3 regions of the Paenibacillus sp. RC21 genome follow, and region 2 is predicted to be linked to each of the others. Evidence: riboswitches for the same ligand, from Rfam matches in the RefSeq annotation. Region 2 holds a riboswitch; each other region holds the start of a gene.
The links. A riboswitch is a leader RNA that binds a small molecule or an ion and turns the genes downstream of it on or off. The one in region 2 is predicted to bind glycine.
Positions count from the first base shown of each region.

Region 1: linked by a shared signal. The riboswitch ahead of ABIA61_RS17320 (alanine/glycine:cation symporter family protein) and the one ahead of gcvT (glycine cleavage system aminomethyltransferase GcvT) in region 2 are both predicted to bind glycine.
Region 3: linked by a shared signal. The riboswitch ahead of sdaAB (L-serine ammonia-lyase, iron-sulfur-dependent subunit beta) and the one ahead of gcvT (glycine cleavage system aminomethyltransferase GcvT) in region 2 are both predicted to bind glycine.

Region 1 covers NZ_JBIYCS010000005.1:59,025-65,309, forward strand. Annotated here, with positions in the region: gene ABIA61_RS17305 (ABC transporter substrate-binding protein) at 1-900, shown strand, start outside; gene ABIA61_RS17310 (carbohydrate ABC transporter permease) at 935-1,810, shown strand; gene ABIA61_RS17315 (carbohydrate ABC transporter permease) at 1,834-2,661, shown strand; gene ABIA61_RS17320 (alanine/glycine:cation symporter family protein) at 2,805-4,223, opposite strand; glycine riboswitch at 4,383-4,477, opposite strand; glycine riboswitch at 4,495-4,571, opposite strand; gene ABIA61_RS17325 (glycoside hydrolase family 1 protein) at 4,763-6,220, opposite strand.
Region 2 covers NZ_JBIYCS010000009.1:137,525-143,809, reverse strand. Annotated here, with positions in the region: gene gcvPB (aminomethyl-transferring glycine dehydrogenase subunit GcvPB) at 1-1,475, opposite strand, end outside; gene gcvPA (aminomethyl-transferring glycine dehydrogenase subunit GcvPA) at 1,472-2,827, opposite strand; gene gcvT (glycine cleavage system aminomethyltransferase GcvT) at 2,958-4,058, opposite strand; glycine riboswitch at 4,139-4,235, opposite strand; glycine riboswitch at 4,236-4,424, opposite strand; gene gcvH (glycine cleavage system protein GcvH) at 4,724-5,119, shown strand; gene ABIA61_RS22910 (PTS mannitol transporter subunit IIBC) at 5,636-6,285, shown strand, end outside.
Region 3 covers NZ_JBIYCS010000006.1:19,460-25,744, reverse strand. Annotated here, with positions in the region: gene ABIA61_RS19100 (ABC transporter ATP-binding protein) at 1-332, opposite strand, end outside; gene ABIA61_RS19095 (ABC transporter ATP-binding protein) at 310-1,341, opposite strand; gene ABIA61_RS19090 (DUF6359 domain-containing protein) at 1,666-3,243, opposite strand; glycine riboswitch at 3,457-3,570, shown strand; gene sdaAB (L-serine ammonia-lyase, iron-sulfur-dependent subunit beta) at 3,780-4,469, shown strand; gene sdaAA (L-serine ammonia-lyase, iron-sulfur-dependent, subunit alpha) at 4,459-5,358, shown strand; gene ABIA61_RS19075 (Ig-like domain-containing protein) at 5,461-6,285, opposite strand, start outside.

The DNA.
Region 1 (6,285 bases), on a different contig from region 2:
GAGTGGAAATGGAATCAGGGCATTACCCCTGATGGCAGCATGATTGCCTTTCCCATGGACACAGGCCCTACCGCCCTCTTCTATCGCAGTGATCTCTTTGAACAGGCGGGTCTGCCCAGTGATCCTGAAAAGGTCAGTGCTACGATTCGCACATGGGACGACTATATGGTTGCCGGAAAACAGCTTCAGCAAAAGCTCGGAAGTCGTTCGTTTTTAGCTGATAATATTGTAAACGTTTACAATCAGATGCTTGCTCAAAATACAGACCTGTACTTCAAGCCGGACGGCAGCTACATCGGTAATCAATCCCCTCATATCCGTTTGGGCTGGCAAACCGCCGTGGCTTTTCACAAGAAGCATCTACTCGCCAATGCGGATGGCTGGACCCCCGAATGGAATGCTTCGGTCAATAACGGAAAAGTTGCCTCTTTTATAGGTGCAATCTGGATGAAGCAAGTTCTCACGGAGGCTGCGCCGGATACTGCGGGCAAGTGGAGAGTCGCCCGTGCCCCTGGAGGGGACGGCAATTTGGGTGGATCTTTCATTTCCATCCTCAAATCCAGCAAACACCCCAAAGAAGCCTTTGAAGTCCTGACCTGGCTGCAAAACCCGGAACACCAGTTGGAAGCCTACCAAAAAATCGGGCTGTTCCCGTCCACTCCTGGCGTCTATGACGATCCTGCCATGGAGACACCCGAGCCTTTCTTTGGCGGTCAGGCCACCGGACTGATCTTTGCCGCCTCCGCACGTAATGTCAAAAGCAGCTATTTCGGCGAGCGTTATCCTGTCATTCACGGCATTGTGACACGTCGCCTTGCCAATGTCGCCAAGCAGGATGCCGATCCCGATGCATTATGGACGGAAACGATGGACCGAATCGAACGGGAATTACAGCGGTAAAAAATCAAAAATTTAAAAAAGGCGTGTGGTCAATATGCTGAAAGAAATATGGAAGCACCGTGCCGTATATGCCGCAATCTCGCCGTTTTACCTGCTGTTTGGCATCTTCGGCTTGTTTCCGATTGGCTTTTCATTATATCTGGCGTTTCACAAATGGGATGGCATCGGAGATATGACCTATAACGGCTGGGGTAACTTTGGCTATCTTGTGACAGATAACGAATTTTGGCAGGCTGTGGGTAATACCTTTGCGATCTGGGTGTATTCAACGATTCCGATGCTATTTTTTGCACTGATGATTGCCTTCCTGCTTTATGCACCTTTTGTCAAAATGCGTACCCTGTGGAGGGTCGGATTTTTTCTGCCGAACGTGACATCCATTGTGGCTGTTGCCATCATCTTTGGCGCTTTATTTGCCAATAATTTCGGATTTCTCAATTACCTGCTGCAACTCCCGGGCTTGCCTATGATCCAGTGGCTTAATGTGCCGTGGGGGATCCAAATCGCCGTTTCCTCCATGGTTGTATGGAGATGGACCGGCTATAACGCGATCATCTACCTGGCCGGACTCCAGAGTATTCCGCATGTGCTGTATGAAGCTGCGAAAATAGATGGAGCAACTGGAGCGCAAGCTTTCTTCCGCATCACCATTCCTATGCTTCGTCCGGTCATCCTGTTTACCGTAATTACGTCTACCATTGGCGGAATGCAGTTGTTCACCGAGCCGCAGGTGCTGGTCGGTAATGACGGTGGTGCCGGAGCAAGTGGCATGACCATTGTGTTGTATCTGTATCGTGAATCGTTCATTAACAACTATTTTGGATATGGTGCAGCCGTCGGATGGGGCATGTTCCTCATTATTGCCCTGTTCTCCATCGTGAACTGGAAGCTCGTACAAGGTAAAAAATAACGGCAGAAAGGGGGTTCTACAACATGATGCAGGCACGTGTAAAATCCGTTATTTTATATACCGGGCTGTCGACGGGAATGATTCTGTCGATGTTTCCTTTTTACTGGCTTATCGTCATGGCTACCCGTACAACTTCGGACATCTATCGTTTTCCACCACAGTTATGGTTTGGAAGCCACTTCTGGAGCAATGTGACGAGAGTATTGCAGCAGATTGATTTTGCCGGAGCTTTTTTTAATACGCTTTTTGTAGCCAGCTCCGTTACCCTGTTGGTGCTGTTTTTCGATTCACTGGCCGGGTTTGCATTCGCCAAGTTTGATTTTCCGGGCAAAAAAGCATTATTCATCATTCTGCTGGCTACGATGATGGTCCCTTCCCAACTGTCGCTTGTCCCCTCCTTTGTCATGATGGCCGCCTTTGGATGGGTGGGCACGTTCAAAGCTCTAATCATTCCGGGGATGGTGAATGCCTTCGGCATCTTCTGGATACGCCAATATGCAGAGGAATCCATTCCAAAGGAGTTGCTGGATGCAGGACGGATGGATGGATGCAGCTTTTTTCGGCTGTATTGGAATGTGGCGCTCCCGATTCTACGTCCTGCGTTCGCTTTTCTCGGCGCATTCACCTTCATAGGAGCATGGAATGATTATTTATGGCCGTTAATCATATTAACCGATGAGCGCAAATTTACGCTCCAGATTGCGTTGTCCCAATTAAACGGTATTTACAATACGGATTATGCGATGGTCATTGCTGGCACCCTGTTGGCTGTACTGCCGCTTATCATTTTATTTCTTTTCATTAGCCGCCAGTTTATTTCCGATCTTGCAGCTGGAGCAGTCAAAGATTAGATTTACTGAGTCAGCTTTATCCTGCTCTAAAACGCAAAAAGGGAGTGTCCTCCCAGCCTGTAATGGCTGAGGGACACTCCCTTTCGTTATCCTGGCAAATGATCTTGCAGAGTCAATATTCTTAAATCCGGATATATCGGACTTTACGAGCTGACTGTTTGTCCTTTTTCTTCTATTTCTATGGCTGCTCCTGCACTGGCACCTGCAAGTATTCCCTTTTTCTTGTCAGGATACAAGGAATCCATATAGGTACGGGTTTCTGCAACTACAATTCCCGACAAGCCGAGCAGTGCAATCAAGTTCGGGAAGGCCATCATGGCGTTAAAGATATCTGCCAGCAACCAGATCGCATCCAGCTTAATAAACGCGCCTCCGGCAACCAGCGCAATGAACAGATAACGGTACGGCTTAATCCATTTGACACCCAGCAAATATTCAACACAGCGTTCTCCATAGTAGTTCCAGCCAAGCATCGTGGTGAACGCGAACATAATCAGAATGATTGTGAGCAGTTCCGCACCAAGCGGGAATGCGCTGGAGAAAGCTTGCTGCGTCATCAAGCCCGCATCGGTAGGACCGCTCCATACGCCGCTAACCAGCAGCGTCAGCCCGGTCATCACGCAAATAATCATCGTATCTATAAACACACCTGTCATGGAAATCAACCCTTGCTCCGCAGGCCATTTGGTTTTGGCGGCTGCGGCTGCAATCGGTGCGCTTCCCAATCCGGCCTCATTGGCAAAAATCCCTCTGGCTACCCCGCTGCGCATCGCCAGCATAATCGTAGCTCCGGCAAATCCACCCGTCGCAGACGTCGTCGAAAACGCCGAATGCAGCACAAGCGCGAGTGCGGCAGGAATCTGATCGGCGAACCGAATCAGTACGATCATACAGATCAACACGTACAAGCCTGTTTTGAAGGGAACAACTTTGGTCGATACCTTGGCAATGCTCTTGAGCCCTCCAATAGTAACGAGTCCCGTAAGGGTAGCAATAATCAATGCCGTTACAATTGGTGGAACACCGAAGCTGTTTTCGGTTGAGGATACAATCGCTTTGACCTGAGGAAATGTTCCAATCCCGAACAGCGCTACCAGCATCCCGGAAAAAGCAAACAGCATCGCCAACGGTTTAAAGCGGCGTCCAAGCCCTTTTTCAATATAATACATAGGGCCGCCGGAAAATTGTCCATTCCGATCCTTCACCCGGTATTTTACTGCAAGTACACCTTCCGCATATTTCGTCGCCATCCCGAAAAAGGCTGCAACAACCATCCAGAACAGAGCACCCGGTCCGCCCAGTTTTATCGCTGTCGCGACGCCGACAATACTTCCTGTACCTACTGTAGCCGCCAGCGCCGTACTCAGGGCCGCAAAGCTGCTGACATCCCCACTACCTTCATTTGGGGCCTTTCCGATCAGCTTGATCGCCAGAGGCAGGCGGAAAACCTGCAACATTTTCAACCGTATGGTCAGCCACAGACCTGTTCCCATAACGAGAATGATCAGTGGGGCCCCCCATATCCAACTGCTAATCGTTTCTAACACATGTACCAAATTCATTTCAACCCGCTCCTCCTGCATATTAAAAAACAAAAAAGAGTCAAATCCGCTGATTCGACTCCTGGAGAGGTTAAAGGCACGAAAAAATACAACCATCTTGTGCAGGATTCAGCCACTAACAGCTCATAAAAAAGCCTAGGGCATCCCCTGTCACAGGTTATTCGCGTCTCTGTCCTTTTGCCTGAGAGTTTAAGCAGATGATATCTGCGGTGCACCTTCGGCGCCCAATTAAGGGTCTCTCCAGAGTTCTGTCCGTTTACGGTCCCGCTTGTTGCTGTAATCAGCCCAAGCACCTGAGAGTTTTGCCCCTTCGGTCGGAACTTACGTTCCATCTCCCGCAAACATCAACCAGACATATGAAATTGTTTTTTATTATACAGAAAACTTTCAGCTTTTTACAAGTGAAAAATTTGTGAAGTCGTTTGGTTATCTTAAGATGAGCCTATAAAATAAAGGCGGGCGCAGCCAGATTCATCCTCATGATGTTCTCTGCCGCACCCGCCCCCAGGCCATATTGGGTTATATTCAGTTAGCTTGGATTACAGTTCTTCGCCGTTGGTGGCAATTACATTTTTGTACCAGTCAAAAGAATCCTTCTTGGAGCGCTTCAGTGTTCCGTTACCGTCATCGTCCAGATCAACATAAATAAATCCGTAACGCTTGGACATTTCGGAAGTGGACATACTCACAAGGTCGATAGGTCCCCAGCTAGTGTAACCGATCAGATCCACACCGTCCGCAATCGCTTCCTTCATTTGAGCGATATGTTGGCGCAAATAATCAATGCGATACGTGTCGTGAATGGAGCCGTCTTCTTCCACCTTGTCATATGCACCCAAGCCGTTTTCCACGATGAACAGCGGCTTTTGATAACGGTCATATAATGTGTTCAGCGTAACACGCAGGCCGATCGGATCAATCTGCCAGCCCCAGTCAGAGGATTGCAAATATGGATTTTTCACGCCGCCAATCAGGTTCCCCGCTGCTTTCTCGCCTTCCGGACCTGCAGAGACAGTCAAGGTCATGTAATAGCTGAATGAGATGTAATCGACCGTGTTGTTTTTCAGAATTTCGGCATCGCCGGGTTCTGTGTGCAAAACAATATTATTTTCTTCAAAATAACGGTTCATATAATTTGAATATTCCCCACGGGCATGTACATCCGTAAAGAACAGATTCATCTGGTTTTCATGCTGACTTTTCAGCACGTCTTCCGGGTTACACGTATGTGCATAGCTTTCCATACGAGCCAGCATACATCCGATTTGAGAGCCAGGAATAATCTCATGGCCTCGTTTTGTCGCCAATGCGCTCGCCACAAACTGGTGATGCAGGGCTTGATAGATCGCTTGCTGCTTGTTATCTACACGATCAATGACCACACCGCCACCTGTGAACGGACTCATCGTCATCACATTGATCTCATTAAAAGTCAGCCAGTATTTCACTTTATCCTTATAACGTGTAAACACCGTTTCGGCATAATTTACGTAGTGCTGTATTACTTCGCGACCGAGCCAGCCATTATATTTCTGTGTCAGACCTAGCGGTGTTTCGTAATGGGACAATGTCACCAGTGGCTCTATCCCATACTTGCGCAGCTCGTCAAATACATTATCGTAAAATTGCAGTCCTGCTTCATTCGGCTCCGCATCATCACCATTCGGGAAAATCCGCGACCAGTTAATGGACATGCGGAATACCTTAAAGCCCATTTCCGCAAATAATGCGATATCTTCTTTGTAATGATGGAAAAAGTCCACACCTTCGCGCTTTGGAAAACGGGCATTTACCTTACCAGACAAAATGTCTTCGAGTCGCTCGGACGAAATCTCTATAGCATGATCGTTTGTGCGCTCTGCTTTGGGTACATAAGCAATCACGTCCGCACTGGACAATCCTTTTCCATCTACGTCAAAAGCGCCTTCCAATTGGTTAGCTGCGGTTGCCCCGCCCCACAGAAAGTTTTTCGGAAATCCTTTTAATATCTTAGTCATAGTATGAGAGCCTCTTTTCTTATTGGATATGTTAAACACTTGTGGAGTATTCCATAACGACCTGA
Region 2 (6,285 bases):
AGTCGCGTGACTGGAGTGGTATATGGAGCATTCAGCACCAATTCAGGCGTTTCCTCCGCTTCCCGCGCAATTTGGATCATGGTGTCAATGAAGGCATCAAGCGTCTCCTTGCTTTCCGTTTCTGTCGGCTCGATCATGATACATTCCTCTACATTCAGCGGGAAATAGATCGTAGGCGGATGGTAGCCGAAATCGAGCAATCGCTTGGCAACATCAAGTGTACGCACTCCGAATTTCTTTAAGCCTCGTCCGGACATCACAAATTCGTGTTTGCAATAGCCTGGATAGGGGATGTCAAAATGCGGAGCCAGCCGATGCATCATATAATTGGCATTCAGTACGGCACATTCGGATACCCGCTTCAAGCCGTCAGGACCATAGCTGCGGATATAGGCATAGGCACGGACGAGAATACCGAAGTTGCCGTAAAAGGCTTTGACCCGTCCGATGGAATCGCCCTGTTCTCGGTCCCAGTGGTACGTGCCCTGTGGATCACGCACGACAAGCGGCTTGGGCAAATACGGAATGAGCCGCTGCTTTACCCCCACAGGTCCCGCGCCGGGCCCGCCTCCGCCATGTGGGGTACTCATCGTTTTGTGCAAATTGAGATGCACCACGTCAAAGCCCATATCCCCGGGGCGGGTGATCCCCATAATGGCGTTGGAGTTCGCGCCATCATAGTAGAGCAGGCCACCCGCTTCATGCACAATCGCGGCAATGTCAGCGATTTGCTTCTCGAACAGCCCGAGCGTGTTCGGGTTGGTCAGCATAAGCGCAGCGGTGTCGTTGCCTACGGCTTGACGCAGCGCGTCCAGATCCACCAGCCCCTGCGGTGTGGAGGGGAGGGTGACCGTTTCGAAGCCTGCCACAGTGGCGCTGGCGGGGTTCGTTCCGTGCGAGGAATCCGGCACGAGCACCTTGGTACGTCGCTCACCACGTGCTTCGTGGTAGGAGCGGATCATCATCAGCCCGGTCCATTCGCCATGGGCGCCCGCGGCGGGCTGAAGGGTGACGGCATCCATGCCGGTTAACGCGGCCAGATCGTTTTGAAGCGTATGGAGCAGCGCCATGGCTCCCTGGATGCTGTCCTCCGGCTGGTACGGATGGATTTTGGCGAAGCCTGCATAACGGGCGACATCCTCGTTTACCTTGGGGTTGTATTTCATCGTACAGGAGCCGAGCGGATAAAATCCGTTGTCCACGCCAAAATTACGCCGTGACAGTGCGGTATAATGTCGAATAACGTCTACTTCGTATACCTCGGGCAATGCCGCAGGCTCGCTGCGCTGCGCATAATCCGGCAAAAGCTCTGCCACCGGACGCCGGGGAACATCGCATTCAGGCAGGGAATAGGCGATACGGCCCGGTCTGCTCAATTCAAAAATGAGCGCTTGCTCATGCTTTTTCATCTGATTCCGACTGGATTCGACTTCCGGATTCGGTGTACCCTGATCTTGTCCTGTAATATGCGTCATAGCAATCCCCCCAAGGTATGCACGAATTGATCGATCTCTTCCTTTGTTCGTTGCTCTGTCACGGCAATCAGCAAGTGACCTGCATATTCCTCATAATCTCGCCCTAAATCGTAGCCGCCGATAAATCCGGCAGCAAGCAATCCGGCTTGCAGTTTATTCATATCGGTACCCTCAGGTAACCGCAGGGCAAACTCGTTAAAGGTGGGTGCAGTAAAGGAGGCAGTCACGCCCTTCAAGCCGAGTAGTTGCTCCAATGCGTAGCGGCTTTTGTGCAGGTTTAGCTCGGCTACTTCCGCGATGCCCTGTCTACCCATGACGGACAAATACACAGAGGCAGATAAAGCGAGCAGTGCCTGATTGGAGCATATGTTAGAGGTGGCCTTTTCCCGACGGATATGCTGCTCCCGTGCCTGCAAGGTCAGCACGAAGCCGCGTTTACCGTTGCGATCTGTGGTCTGGCCCACAATACGGCCGGGGATACGGCGCATATGCGCCTGAGAAACGGCAAAGTAACCACAGGTTGGGCCACCGAGGGAGGAGGAGATGCCAAGCGGCTGCGCGTCTCCTACGACAATATCCGCGTCCTGCTTGCCGGGCGCTTCCAGCAAGCCCAATGCCAGTGGATTGGCACTGACGACCATAAGACCCTTGTGCGCATGGATCAGGTCAGCCATCGGCTTCAGATTTTCCACGGCCCCGAAAAAATTAGGGCTTTGGACCAAAACTGCCGCCGTCTGCTCCGATATGGCCGCCGTTAATGCCTTCACGTCAGTTACACCATCTGCACAGTCGATCTCCACGACATCCAAATCCAGCCCGCGTGCATAGGCAGCCAACACCTGACGTGCCTCCGGATGGACGGTCCGCGATACGATAAGCTGCTTGCGGCGGGTGGCAGCGGCGGCCAATGAGCCCGCTTCTGCCAGCGCAGTCGCTCCATCATACATACTGGCATTGGCTACAGCCATGCCTGTTAATTCGCATATATACGATTGAAATTCGAAGATGGCTTGCAGCTCGCCCTGGCTTACCTCCGGTTGATAAGGAGTGTAGGCCGTATAAAATTCCGAGCGTGAAGTGATATGCTGGATGACGGATGGAATATGATGATCGTAAATCCCTGCGCCGAGAAAGCTGGCGTGCGTGTCAGTATTGGCATTTTGCCCGGCCAGTCCTGATAAGTGGCGGGTTAAGGCTCTTTCGTCTAACCGAGAAGACAGGAGCAGCTCCCCCTTATACCGGATCGCCTCGGGAATATCGCTGAATAAATCGTCGATGGACGATGCGCCGACCACGCGCAGCATTTCAGCTTGATCCTGCTCGGTCATGGGAAGATAGCGGTGTTGTTTCATTGGGTCTGGCTCCTTTCAACCAACAAGATCGTAAAAACGTAAAACGATTAACAAATGATTAATAAACGATTGCCCACTGGGCAGCGGTTAGTAACGGATCACGATAGTTATAGTAAGACGAGCGTTTAAATCAGCGTGGACGTTTATAAAAGGGCGCTGCTACTACCTCGGCGCGCAGGCGCTTGCCACGAATCTCGACCTCCAGCGGTGTGGATAGGGAACTGAAATGACTGTCCACCAGAGCCAAACCCAGATTACGCTTTAAGGTGGGCGACTGGGTTCCCGTTGTGACCTCGCCAATGTGCTGTCCTTCCGCAAAAACGGGATAATGGGCACGCGGGATGCCGCGGTCGAGCATTTCCAGTCCGATCAGCTTGCGGGGAATACCTTGTTCTTTCTGACGTTGCAGGGCCTCTCTCCCGATAAAATCTCCCTTATTCAGCTTGACGAAGAAGCCTAAACCAGCTTCCAGTGGCGAAATGGTAGCGGACAACTCCTGTCCGTACAGCGGTAGCCGCGCCTCGAAGCGCAGCGTATCCCTGGCTCCAAGTCCGGCGGGAACCAGACCATACGGCTCACCGATGCGAAGCAATCCGTCCCACACTGCCGGTGCATCCGCCGTGGGCACATAAAATTCAAAGCCGTCTTCCCCCGTGTATCCGGTGCGGGAGACGAGCGCTTTTGCCCCGAACAATTGCACATCCTCATTGAATCGGAAGGATGCCAGCTTCGTAATGTCCGTGTCTGTCACGGCTGCGGCAATACGCGCAGCTTCAGGTCCTTGCAATGCCAGCAGTGCTACCGCATCTGATACGTTTTCCAGATGAACGGATGCAGGAGCATGGCGAAGCAACCAATCCCAATCTTTGTCGATATTCGAGGCGTTCACAACGAGCATGTAACGCTCCGGCCCTTTGCGGTAAACAAGCAGGTCGTCTACTACACCTCCATCCGGGTAACACAGCAGCGAATATTGGGCCTGGCCCGGCTCCAATTGGCTGACATCGTTCGTCGTCACCTGTTGCAGAAATGCTTCGGCTTCCTGGCCCTCGACCAGGAATTCACCCATATGCGATACATCGAACAATCCCGCACGTTGTCGGACAGCCTCATGCTCCTTTTGAATGCCGCTGAACTGTACAGGCAGCTCCCAGCCGCCAAAATCAATGCAACGAACCCCCGGCAGCGTGCCGTAGGAGGAATACAGCGACGTTTTTCGCAAGTTAGTCATTTTTTCACTCCTATCCAGTGTGATCAGCTAAACAAAAAAGACAGGCTGAAAAAAACGTATGGACGGCAGTCCACACACTTTTCTTCAGCTCTGTCCTTGATACCTGAGAGTTACCCCGGTGTGTACCAGGTTTCCCCTTGGGTGATCCGCCTGTATGGCGAATGCTCTCCAGAGATGCGTCCGGCAGAGGTCCTTTTGCCTGAGAGATTCACCTGCGGTGCAGGTTTACTCCTTCGGCGCTGCCCTTGGATCAGCTATACGTCATCCGGCCCTGCCGGTAACAGCTTGATCCGACTCGCTTGCTACCTTGTTTTCACAGGCGGCAACAGCTATGCGAGTTTTGGCAGTCTCTCCCTCCACGTTCATCCGCGTTTACAGTTATCGGGTATTTCTAAAAGCACTTGTTATAACCCATTAATACGCAAATTTATTTGAAATGTCAACAAAAATGTCATCAACATCATTTTATAAAACATTTTATTCATAAATAAGGATATGTAAGCGTTTGTTATATCCTGCCGTATTTTTAGCTAGAACGATATATGGAGAAATGTGAAATATTTTTGTTAGTATTATTGACATGAGAGTTCTTGTTGTCATAATCTTAACCTGTCACAGACGGGTAGGCGAAACGATGTAATCCATATGGAAGCGAGGCGAGCAGGATGAGTGAAGTGAAGCAGCAATTTTGGTACACAGAGGAACATGAGTGGGTTCAGCGCACAGAGGATGGAACGGTACGAATCGGTATTACGGACTTTGCACAGCATCAGCTGGGGGATATCGTTTTTGTGGAGCTGCCTGGGGAGGGAGCAACGATTGAGCAGGGGGCAGAGATCGGTACTATTGAATCGGTAAAGACAGTATCCGACCTGTTCGCTCCGGTGACGGGAACGGTGTTGAAGGTGAATGAAGCGCTGGAAAGTACGCCTGAGCTGGTGAACGAGTCTCCCTATGAAAAAGGCTGGATGATCGAAGTGGAGATTGGAGGAGATGTAGAGGAATCATTAAGCAAGCTGCTGTCTGCGGATCAGTACGAGCAGTTGACTGCCAATGAGTAATAATGGGGCAAAGTAGGTTGGATAACTGAATAAGAGTGGCGTTTGTCCACTCGGTTTTGTATAAAAATAGTCGCGATGATTGGGCATAGCGGCTATTTTTTGCTGTCTTTTTTGGCAAGCGTAATTACGTTCTTTTTCCCTTGTTTGGAGGATATTCCTTGTATAGAAATGGTATAGATGACGCATGGTTTCTCGACTAAATTCTAACGTTTCAGGCCACATTAAGAGGAATTATGCCTAATGATTTCGCGCCTGTTTATCTTAAATTTAAATGTTGTCATCAACGTTCATGACGAAAGTACGTTTTCATTTCGTTGATGAAGATAGCGTTGTCATTTAGTATGAATTTTAAGAAAAGGTAGTGATGCTTATTACCTGGGTATTTTGCAACAATCCCAAGAGCGATTTCAAATCAGCAATAGATAGATCGAAACGGTTTAGTTCGTTTATCTATTGTACTTTCGAGCGTTGGGAATCGAATGATGCAAAATACTGACCTATAAGGAGGATATGAATATGAGCACAGTGGACGCAAAGTCCAATTCAAACGGAGGCGCTCGCGTTGCCGTACAGCGTTTCGGTCGTTTTCTCAGCGGTATGGTTATGCCCAATATGGGGGCCTTTATCGCGTGGGGATTGATCACGGCACTCTTTATTCCGACCGGATGGTTCCCGAATGAGGGTTTTGCACAACTGGTTGATCCGATGAAAAATTATTTGCTGCCGCTGCTGATCGGTTATACGGGTGGCACAATGATTCACGGACAGCGCGGAGGTGTGATCGGGGCCATTATGACGATGGGTGTCATTGTCGGGGCGGACATTCCGATGTTCCTCGGCGCGATGGTAGCGGGTCCGCTGGCTGCATGGATATTGAAGAAATTCGACAAAGCGATTGACGGCAAAGTTAAATCAGGCTTTGAAATGCTGGTCAATAACTTCTCGGCAGGGATTATCGGGGCGATTTTAGCGCTGCTTGCTCATGTGGCAATCGGACCGTTTGTACAAATTATCAGTCAAGTGTTGTCAGCAGGGGTACAGTTCCTCGTGAACGCAGGGCTTTTGCCGCTCGTCAACCTCATTATTGAGCCCGGAAAAGTATTATTTCTAAACAACGCACTGAACCACGGAGTATTGAGTCCGATTGCGCTGGAGGAGGCTTCAAG
Region 3 (6,285 bases), on a different contig from region 2:
AGCACACGCTTACGCGGATTGAGCGAGGAATACGGGTCCTGAAAGATCATCTGAATGTCTCTCCGCAGCGGATGGAGGTTGTTACGGCTTAAGGCCGTTAGGTCATCTCCGTTAAAAAGAACTTGCCCGCTCGTCAGCTTATTTAGACCGATGATCGTCCTTCCTGTAGTCGTTTTTCCGCAGCCGGATTCTCCAACCAGCCCGTACGACTGACCCGCCTCAATGCTGATGGACACACCATCCACTGCTTTTACCTGATCGACCACACGCTGGAAGAAACCACCGCGCACCGGATAATGGACTCTCAGATCATTTAGCTCCAGCAGTGCCATGAGCAGCTTCCCCCTTTGCCTCGTCTTCAAAATGAAAATGCTGATAACATGTACAGCGGACCCAATGCCCGGGAGAAATCTCACTTAAATGGGGATGATCCTCATGCGTTTCATGCTGAATCCAGGGGATACGTGGAGTAAAGCGGCAGCTATTGCGGGGAATATCCTGCAAGGAAGGGACGATTCCTCCGATGACGTGCAACGGTTCTCCCTTGGTATGTGATCCCGGCATGGATGCGAGCAAAGAGCGCGTATACGGATGCTGGGGCTGTCGGAACAATTCAAAAACATTGGCGCTTTCCACGATTTCTCCGGCATACATGACCACCACGCGGTCCGCCACCTCTGCCACAACGCCAAGATCGTGCGTAATCAGGATAATGCCGCTTCCAGTCTCCTGTTGAAGCTGCTTGAGCAAGTCGAGAATTTGAGATTGAATGGTTACATCGAGCGCTGTAGTCGGCTCGTCTGCAATAATGAGGGCAGGACGACAAGCGATGGCAATGGCGATCATCACACGCTGCCGCATCCCCCCTGACAGCTCATGCGGATACTGGTCGTATACACGTACGGGATTCGGAATATCCACACTCTCCAGTAATTCCAGCACACGCACCTTTTTCTGCTTCGTAGAGAGGGTCGTATGATAATTGAGGTTTTCCTCAATTTGCTTACCAATGCTCATTAGCGGATTCAGTGCTGTCAGCGGGTCCTGAAAAATCATGCCGATGCCTGCTCCGCGGATTTTGTTCATTTGCCCTGTGGAGAGACGATTCAGATCCGTGCCTTTAAAAAGAATCTGTCCCTCCACGCGGGTACGCTCCAGATCATGCAGCTGTGCTATCGAAAGCGCCAGCGCGCTTTTGCCGCAGCCGGATTCCCCGACCACAGCCAGCACCTCATTGGGGTTGACCGTCAGATCGAGATGGTCAACTGCGGGGTAATATTGATCCTTAATGCGAAAAGATACCGTTAACCCTTTGATCTCCAACACCGGCTCGATACTCAATGTGTGTGCTTCCTCCGTTCTCCATGGCCTTGTCCTGCTTATGCACGCCACGCTTGATGTTAAACCTCTCATCAACATTACATACCGATTTAGTCGGAATAATTTGAATTCATCCTATCACCAGTATATGGATATATCAATTAAGATTAGACTATCATGATCATTTAAAAAACCAATGATTCAGCAGCAGCGCGACCTTTCTGGCACAAAATGTAATGAAATAACCAACCACAGGTTAATTTTCAGCGCAAAAAAAGCCGCCTGACCCCCTTAAAGGGATCAAGCGACTGGCTGGTCCAGCTCAAATTGTACTCTCTTCGCTGGTTACGAAGCCGCTCCATAGGAGCCAGATTTGAACGTTCTTGGATCGTACCATTTGTAGCCCGCTGCCGGAGCAGCCCAAGGCTCAGGCTGCGGTTCCGTGGAAGCCGCAGGCTCCTCGAACGGCAGCAGCTGTGTTGGCTGGTCCAGCGTCAGACCCGCCACATCGGACAGCTTCGTATAGTCCTGCTTCCATGCAAGCCATTGGACGGTTTGTACCAGGAAGGTGGAATCGTCGACTTCCTTGAAACCATCGTACGTCTTCTTCGACTGTCCGTTTTCCTCACGTACATATTTCGGCGTGGCATCCTCAACTGGCGAAGAATCACCGATAAACGCTGCCTTGCCCTGACCTACCTTGGCTACAGCAGCATAAGGCCCTTCAGCACGGCCCCCGCCGTTATAGACACCCTGGTCCACGGCATTGCCCCATTTTTTCGTGCCTGTAGGAATATAAGCGATTCCTTTAGCCTTGGTCGGATCCATAATCGCCAATGTAGAACCAGCATGCATGGCAATCGAACGTACACCCTTCGTAATGCCGAAGGATTGATCTGCCGCTACGATATCCGTGGCATTTACGTCACCGAGTGCATTGTAGCGAAAACGAACGCCAAAGTTCGTTGCCAGCCAGTCGGAACTGGTTAGTCCCTGCATAGCTGGTGATGCAGCTTCTTCTGTAGTCATCCCTTTGGCCGGATTGGAATAGGCTCCACGGCGGTAGCCGTTCATAACCTCGGAGGAATCCCAACGGTTTTTGTTCCGGTCTGCGTTATAGTGGTCAGAAATGAAGAAAATACTGCCTCCATTCTTCACATATTGAACCAGAGCAGCTTGCTCGGATGCCTTAAAGGCAACATTGGCTTCACCAATGATGAACACATCATATGGGCGCAGCTTGTCGTACGTTATAGCCTGCTCGCCATAGGTAAAAGGAATGGAACGGTTCAACGGGTCCACGGTAAAACCAGCATTACGCAGTCCGCTGGCAAAATCGGAAAAGGCTCCATCTATAACCCAATCCGCCGCTCCGGCTGTCTGTGCGTGCGTATTATCGAACAGCACTTTTTTGCCTTTTCCATCCGGCAATGTAGTACCAGGATCAGGTTCGCCAGGGTTCCCAGGCTCGCTTCCGCTTACCAGTTCCAGAGCGCTTGGGCTTTTCACTCCACCAAAATTGTTATAGGCACCCAGCGCACCCGTCACGCGAATTTTGCTGCCGATCAGCTCAGGATGGCCTGACAGCCCGAATGGTCCTCTATACGCGGATGTCAGTTGCACATTTAACAGATTAGATGTATTGCGTTCACTCGCCTGATCCGCAATCAGTACGTTAAAATCATTTGCAAATGGGGCAGAGAAATTAGCCGTTTTCGATCCAGTGGCATGTCCGACGACGTAGCCTTCTACCGTCACCGTACCTCCGCTGCTTTGACGCTGAAGCGCTTCCGCTACCGTCAACGCGCCCTCTGCCTTGACCTGGCCGAATGGAACGAAGAGTCCTACCAGCAGTGATACGATTGCCGCCAGATGCAGCATTCCTTTCAAGCGTGAACCTGTGAACCGAAAACCTTTTACCATACGTAAATGTCCCTCCCATTATTCCATAAATTAGCTTGTCCTCTATCAGATTAGCTATCAACCTTCTAATTCCTTCCTGATTTCATCCATAATTATGTAAAATTTAATCTTTTTTATTGAGAAGATTCCTGATTCTGTAAAATACCAACCTGTGATTGACACCGGGCATGGCATACATTACGCTTAGGAGGAATTGTTGAACGGTATACGCGAATGAAGATGACGGGAGAGCCTGTCCGGGAATCACATCCCGGCAGCACCGAAGGAGCAAGACGTCAGCACCCGGCTGGCGGATAATCTCTCAGGTCCATGTATCGTCATCTGACGCAACTCTGGAGAGAGCGCAAGCCACCCAAGGGGTAAGGCGGTATACACCGCACGAAACTCTCAGGTAACGAGGACAGAGATAAGGGAAATTTCCTTATCCTGTCCTTTTTTGTGCTTACATGCTGCGTCAGCATTAGAAACCGTCACACCCGCGCAAAGGCGCGGCAGCACCATATACTATGATATTCAAACATACAGGGGGCCACACCATGCGTTTCAAAGATGTATTTTCCATTATCGGTCCGGCTATGACCGGACCCTCCAGCTCACATACCGCTGGCGCGGTGCGGCTCGCACGTGTTGCCAGGCACTGGCTCGGTGTGCAACCTGACCGTGCCCGCATGACGCTGTACGGCTCATTTGCCGATACGTACAAGGGACACGGCACAGACCTGGCACTCATTGCCGGACTGCTGAATTACGATACAGACGACTACCGGATTCCGGATGCTGAGCAATGTGCAGAGCAGGCCGGGATGGAAGTAGAGTTCGCTGTCAGCGGACTGCCCGCCCCTCATCCGAACACGGTCCGCTTCGAGCTATGGAAGGGTGAAGATCAGCGCACGCTGCTAGGCTCCTCCATCGGCGGTGGAAACATTCATGTTCAACAGCTCAACGAATTCCGGGTCAATCTAACCGGAGAGTTGCCTACGCTGGTGCTTCTTCACTCGGATAAGCCCGGAACATTGGGCGCGGTGACTTCAGCGCTGGGCGCGGCTGACATTAACATTGCCTATATGCACGTGGATCGCAAAGGCCGGGATGGCGAAGCGCTCACTGCTATTGAAACCGATAGCCCCGCTCCGGCTGAATTAATTGCCGAGCTGCGGGCTTTGCCTCATATGTATGGAATCAAAATGATTAACTTGAAAAAAGGAGCTGAATCCGATGCGGTTTAGCCATCTGCATGAATTAGGTGCCTTGTGCGCCGAGGAATCCACTACGATTGGTCGCCTGATGATCAAGGAACAGGTACAAGAGACGAACACACCGGAGGAAGAAATCTTCCGCCAAATGGCTGATTATTATGAAGTCATGAAGGAGGCCGTTCATCGCGGACAAACACAGGACACTGTATCCCGCAGCGGATTGACAGGCGGCGACGGCAAACGCCTGGCGGAATATTTGCGTGCAGGGGAAACCTGCTCCGGCGATGCCTCGGCACTCGCCATGGCGTACGCCCTTTCCGTGTCAGAGGTCAATGCGTCCATGGGTCGCATTGTCGCCACACCCACCGCAGGCTCATGCGGGGTCATCCCCGGTGTGTTCATCAGCGCGCAGGAGCGGTTCGGCTGGGATGACGAGCATATGGTGCGCGGACTGTTCGCCGCTGGAGCGATTGGCTACGTCATCGCCAACAATTCCTTCATCTCCGGTGCGGAGGGAGGCTGTCAGGCCGAGATTGGCTCAGCCATCGGGATGGCCGCAGGGGCCATGGTCGAGCTGCGCGGCGGTACGCCAGAGCAGGCCATCCATGCAGTGGGCCTCGCGCTCAAGAACACGCTCGGCCTGATTTGCGACCCCGTCGCCGGACTCGTGGAGATTCCGTGCATCGTGCGCAACGGGCTGGGAGCCGTGACCGCGCTTGCCGCCGCGGATATGGCTCTGGCGGGTGTGCGCAGCGCCATCCCGTCTGACGAAGTCATCGACGTGATGCTAGAAGTCGGCAGCGCGATGCCGTCCAAGCACCGCGAGACAGCCAAGGGCGGCCTGGCCCAAACGCCGACCGGCAAGCGTCTGACGGAGTCGCTTACGCGCAACATACCAGCCAAGAAGGATAAGTCGTAGCTTTCAGGCGACTGCCACCCCAAATAACACATGGGGAGAGAACAGTCGCCTTATAAAAAAAGAGCAAGCATGTCGTCCTTAGACGTATGCTTGCTCTTTTTTTTACTGTACGTTCACCTGTACCTTCGTCGTTTTCCCTGCATATTTCACGGTAATCACAGCTTTACCTTTACCCTGTGCCTTAATGCTGCCGTCTTTGACCGTGGCAACAATAATTCGGGACGAGGACCAGACTGCCGGCTTGGATACATCCTTCTCCGACTCATCCTTATACGTAGCTGTAGCCGTAACCTTAGCTACCTGTCCTGCTTTCAAATTCAGCGAGACTTCGTCGGTTTGCAAATATTTAAGCGTATCGACATCCACAGGTACGGTGATATATTTCCCGCCAAACTTCGCTTGAATATTGGTTTTACCGTAGCCTACCGCGGTAACCTGGCCCTTTTTGACTGTAGCTACCTTATAATTTAACGTTTTCCATTCGGCTTGGGCCGTAACGTCCTTTTCTTTGCCATCACTGGATTTGACCACAATTGCGATGGTTTTTTGATCTCCTGATTTAAGCGATAACGCGATAGCATCCGCCTCAATCTGTTGCGCTACATCCACTTCTACTGTAAATGTAATGCTTTGCTTGCCATAAGAAGCTGTAACAGTAGCCTTACCACTGCCATTCGCTTTGATCAAGCCCTCGCTAACCTCGACCACTTTCACATTGCTGGTAGTCCAGGTGGCATCCTTGGTTACATCTGTTTTTGTACCGCTGCTCTTGACGCCTGTTACTTTCAACTGCTTCGTTTCCTGGGCACCAAGCGCAATCACGCGTGTGTCTGTTTCCAAACGGTCTACGAGACCGACTTGTACATTAATGGTCAGCTTTTTGCCATTATAAGTGGCGGTAACAGCCGCCTTACCCGCTGCTTTACC